2 regions of the Streptomyces sp. NPDC021749 genome follow, and region 2 is predicted to be linked to the other one. Evidence: riboswitches for the same ligand, from Rfam matches in the RefSeq annotation. Region 2 holds a riboswitch; the other holds the start of a gene.
The links. A riboswitch is a leader RNA that binds a small molecule or an ion and turns the genes downstream of it on or off. The one in region 2 is predicted to bind thiamine pyrophosphate.

Region 1 (2,190 bases), on a different contig from region 2:
CGTCACCGGTGACCGGGGTCAGCAGCACACCGTTGCGGAAGTGGCCGGTGGCCAGGTGGAGGCCCGGCAGCTCGGTCGGGCCGAGCAGCGGGGCGTTGTCGGGGGAGCCGGGGCGCAGCCCGGCGCAGCTCTCCACGAGCGGCAGTTCGGTGATGCCGGGGACCAGCTCGTGCGCGTCCCGCAGCAGCTCGTAGACGCCGCCCGCGGTGACCGTGGTGTCCCAGCCCAGTTCCTCGCTGGTGGCGCCGACGACCAGTTCGCCGTTCTCCCGCGGCACCAGATAGAGCGGGTTGCCGCGGACGACGGCCCGTACGGTGCGCGACAGGAAGGCGGGCGAACCGGCCGGCATGTCCGGCAGCCGCAGCCGCAGCACCTGGCCCTTGACCGGCCGCACCGGCGGCCGTACCTCCTCGGGCACCCCGGCCAGCCGGCCGCTGTGGCTGCCCGCCGCCAGTACGGTCCGCCCGGCCGACAGCCGTGTGCCGTCGGCGAGTTGGGCACCCGTGGCCCGCCCGGCGTCGACCGTCAGCCGCTGCGCACGGGTGCGGTGGAAGACCACCCCGGCGCGCTCACAGGCCACCAGCAGTGCGTGGGCCAGCCGGCGCGGATCGACCTGGTGGTCGCCGTCGACCCGCAGCCCGCCGCGTACGCCGGGGGCCAGCATCGGCTCCAGACGGCGGCACTCCCGGCCCGCGAGCCACTGGGAGTCCAGTCCGGAGCGGGTCTGCAGGGCGTGCAGTTCGCGCAGATGGGCCCGGTCGTCGGCGTCCAGGGCGACGGCCAGGGTGCCGCACCGCCGGTAGCCGGTCGGCTGCCCGGCGGCCTCCTCCAGCTCCTCGACGAACCGCGGATAGCGGCGTGCCGACGCGAGGTTGAGGCCCAGCAGGGTCTGCTCGCCGTAGTGGAGCTCGGTGACCGCGGCCAGCATCCCGGCCGCGACGTACGCCGCTCCGCCGCCCGGTGCCGGATCGGCCACCGCGACGGTCAGTCCGCGGCCGGCCGCCCGCCAGGCGGTGACCAGCCCGATGATGCCGCCCCCGATGACGAGCACATCGGGGTGGCCTGTGGTTGCTGTGGCTGGTGGATGCATGGGCGTCCAGCCCCTCCCTTCGCCGGCATGACCCGGATCAGGTTCGTACGGTCGGAGGCCGGCCAGCCTCCCTCTCAGCCCGGTACGCCCGGGCTCCCGCGAGTGCGTGTACCCGTCACCCTAGTACGGGGCCGCGACGGGCCGTAAGGGACCGCGGGTCCGGCGCGGTGCCCCGCCGGACCCGGACGGCGGTCCATGACGGTGTGTCAGAGATCTCCTTGCGCGCTGCTGCGAGCCGCGTCGCCGACCGTCCTAGAGTGATCGGGTGAGCGAGCAGAGCAAGTCCCCCCAGGCCCCGGACCACACGCCGCGTGTGGTGATCGTCGGCGCCGGAATCGCGGGCGTGCAGACCGCGGTCGCCCTGCGCGAACAGGGCTGGCCCGGCACGATCACGCTGATCGGCGACGAGCCGCACCAGCCCTACGACCGCCCGCCGCTGTCCAAGGCGGTCCTGCTGGGCAAGGCCGACGGCTCCGCCTTCGACGTCGACTTCGCCGGACTGGGCATCGACCTCCACCTCGGCCGCCGGGTCACCGCCCTGGTCCCGGAGGAGCGCGTGGTCGAGACCGATGAGGGCCGGGTGCCGTACGACCACGCGGTGATCGCCACCGGCGCCGACCCGATCACGCTGCCCGGCAGCGAGGGGCTGCCCGGCGTCCACCTGCTGCGCACCCTCGACGACGCCGAACGGCTGCGGCCGGTGCTCGCCGCCCAGCACGAGATCGTGGTCGTCGGGGCCGGCTGGATCGGCGCGGAGTTCGCGACCGCGGCCCGGGAGGCGGGCTGCTCGGTCACCGTCGTCGAGGCCGCCGACCGGCCGCTGGCCGGCGCGCTGCCCGCCGAGGTCGCCGCCCACATGACCGGCTGGTACGCGGACGCCGGCGCCGAGCTGCGGCTCGGGGCCCGGGTCGCGTCCGTCACCTCCGGAGCGGTCACCCTGGCCGACGGCACAATGCTGCCCGCCGACGCGGTGGTCGTCGGGATCGGCGCCCGCCCCGCCACCGCCTGGCTGGCCGGCTCGGGCGTCGAGGTCTCCGTCGAGGACGGCTCCGTCCTCACCGACGAACAGCTGCGCACCTCCGTCCCCGATGTGTACGCGG
Region 2 (2,190 bases):
GCCTGCCAGACGGTGAACCACAGCACGTGGACGATGTCCGGGTCGGTCAGCACGGTTCCGAGCCGGCCGAGCTGCCACTGTCCGCCGTCTTTGAGTCCCCGTCCGACGATCGCAGCCACCGGATAGGCGAAGAACAGCGCGAAGAAGGCGAGCGGCACCGCCATCAGGCCGAGCCGCACCGCCGTTCCCCGCGCGGGGCGTGCGCGCCGCTGGGTGGGGGCTACTTCAGGACGAGCGAGGACCACTGCTTGATCCACTGGTCACGGTTCTTGGTGATCGTCTCCGGCGGCAGCGACGTCGGCTTGTCGATCTTGGTGCCGTACTTGGTGAACAGCTCGGGCACCTTGGCGTCCTTGCGCGCCGGGTTCACGAACATCTGCAGCGGCTCGTCCTCCTGGAACTTCTTGCTCAGGAGGAAGTCCAGGAGCGCCTTGCCGCCCTTCTCGTTCTTCGCGCCCTTGAGCAGACCACCGAATTCGATCTGCCGGAAGCAGGTGCCGGTCGCCACCCCGGTCGGGGCCTCCTTGGGAGCGGGCTTCTTGCCGAGCACCTCAGCCGGCGGGCTGGAGGCGTAGGAGACCACCAGCGGCTTGTCGCCCTTGCCGGCGCCTGCGGCGGAGCCCGAGAAGCGGTCGTTGTACGCCTGCTCCCAGCCGTCGACGACCTCGACGCCGTTGGCCTTGAGCTTCTTCCAGTAGTTCTGCCAGCCGGCGTTTCCGTACTTGGCGATGGTGGCGAGCTGGAAGCCGAGCCCCGGAGAGGAGGTGGCGGAGTTCTCCGTGACGAGCAGGTTCTTGTACTGCGGCTTGATCAGGTCGTCGAGGGTGGCCGGCGGCGCGATCTTGTGCTTGGTGAAGTAGGCGCGGTCGTAGTTGACGCAGATGTCGCCGTAGTCGAGCGGGGTGACGCGGTGCCGGCCCTTGTCGAGCTGCAGGGCGGCCGGGACGTTCTCCAGGCCCTTGGCCTTGTAGGGGGTGAACAGTCCCTCGTTCAGTCCCCGCGAAAGGAGCGTGTTGTCGATACCGAAGAAGACATCGCCCTGGGGGTTGTCCTTGGACAGGATCGCCTGGTTGACGGCCTTGCCGGCGTCCCCGCCCTTGACGAACTTGATCTTGTAGCCGCTCTCCTTCTCGAAGGCGGCCAGGACGGACTTGGAGGCGAAGAACGAGTCATGGCTGACGAGCGTGACGGTCTTTGCGTCCGCGCTCCCGCCGCCCGAGCCGCCGCACGCGGCAAGCGTGGTCATACCGACCGCGGCGGCGAGCGCTGTCGCGGTGATCCTGCTGGTGGTGCTCACTGATTTCCTCCTGGCTGGCCAGGAAGAGACGCGGCCCCGCCCGGTGTCCGCGGCTCTCGACGTCGGGAGACGTACGGAGGGGACTCCGGGCAGGGCGCAACAGCATGAGTGACGACCGAACTTCCTACCCGGAATGACCCGGGCGAGGTTCAAGGGTCTGCGGGCACCGTATGACTACGACGCTTCCGCACTCTCAGCGCTGTGGCGCTCCCCTGTCGGAATGTGCATTTGTTCGATCACACAGTACCAGCGGGTGGGTCAGCGTTCCGAGGCGGCGAGCTGCCCGCAGGCGCCGTCGATCTCCTGGCCGCGGGTGTCCCGGACGGTCACCGGAACCCCGTGCGCCTCGATGGCCTGGACGAACGCGCGCTCGTCCTCGGGGCGGGAGGCGGTCCACTTCGACCCGGGAGTCGGATTGAGCGGAATGAGGTTCACATGGACCCGCTTGCCCTTGAGGAGCCGTCCGAGCAGGTCACCGCGCCATGCCTGGTCGTTGATGTCGCGGATCAGGGCGTACTCGATCGAGATCCGGCGGCCGGACTTCTCGGCGTACTCCCACGCCGCGTCCAGTACCTCGCGGACCTTCCACCGCGTGTTGACGGGGACGAGCGTGTCGCGCAGCTCGTCGTCCGGGGCGTGCAGCGAGACGGCGAGCCGGCACTTGAAGCCCTCGTCGGCGAACCGCAGCATCGCCGGGACCAGACCGACCGTGGAGACGGTGATGCCGCGCTGGGACAGGCCCAGTCCGTCGGGCTCCGGGTCGGTCAGCCGACGGATGGCCCCGACCACGCGCTTGTAGTTGGCCAGGGGCTCGCCCATGCCCATGAAGACGATGTTGGACAGCCGCGCCGGGCCGCCCGGCACCTCACCGTCGCGCAGTGCCCGCATCCCGT

Region 1: another riboswitch for thiamine pyrophosphate. It lies ahead of thiO (glycine oxidase ThiO); the one in region 2 lies ahead of AB0G35_RS25350 (thiamine ABC transporter substrate-binding protein).

What each region holds. Positions count from the first base shown of each region.
Region 1 covers NZ_JBFACE010000001.1:315,917-318,106, reverse strand. The annotation lists gene thiO (glycine oxidase ThiO) at 1-1,090, opposite strand, end outside; TPP riboswitch at 1,088-1,200, opposite strand; gene AB0G35_RS01405 (FAD-dependent oxidoreductase) at 1,356-2,190, shown strand, end outside.
Region 2 covers NZ_JBFACE010000028.1:105,044-107,233, forward strand. The annotation lists gene AB0G35_RS25345 (iron ABC transporter permease) at 1-164, opposite strand, end outside; gene AB0G35_RS25350 (thiamine ABC transporter substrate-binding protein) at 221-1,297, opposite strand; TPP riboswitch at 1,401-1,521, opposite strand; gene rlmN (23S rRNA (adenine(2503)-C(2))-methyltransferase RlmN) at 1,556-2,190, opposite strand, start outside.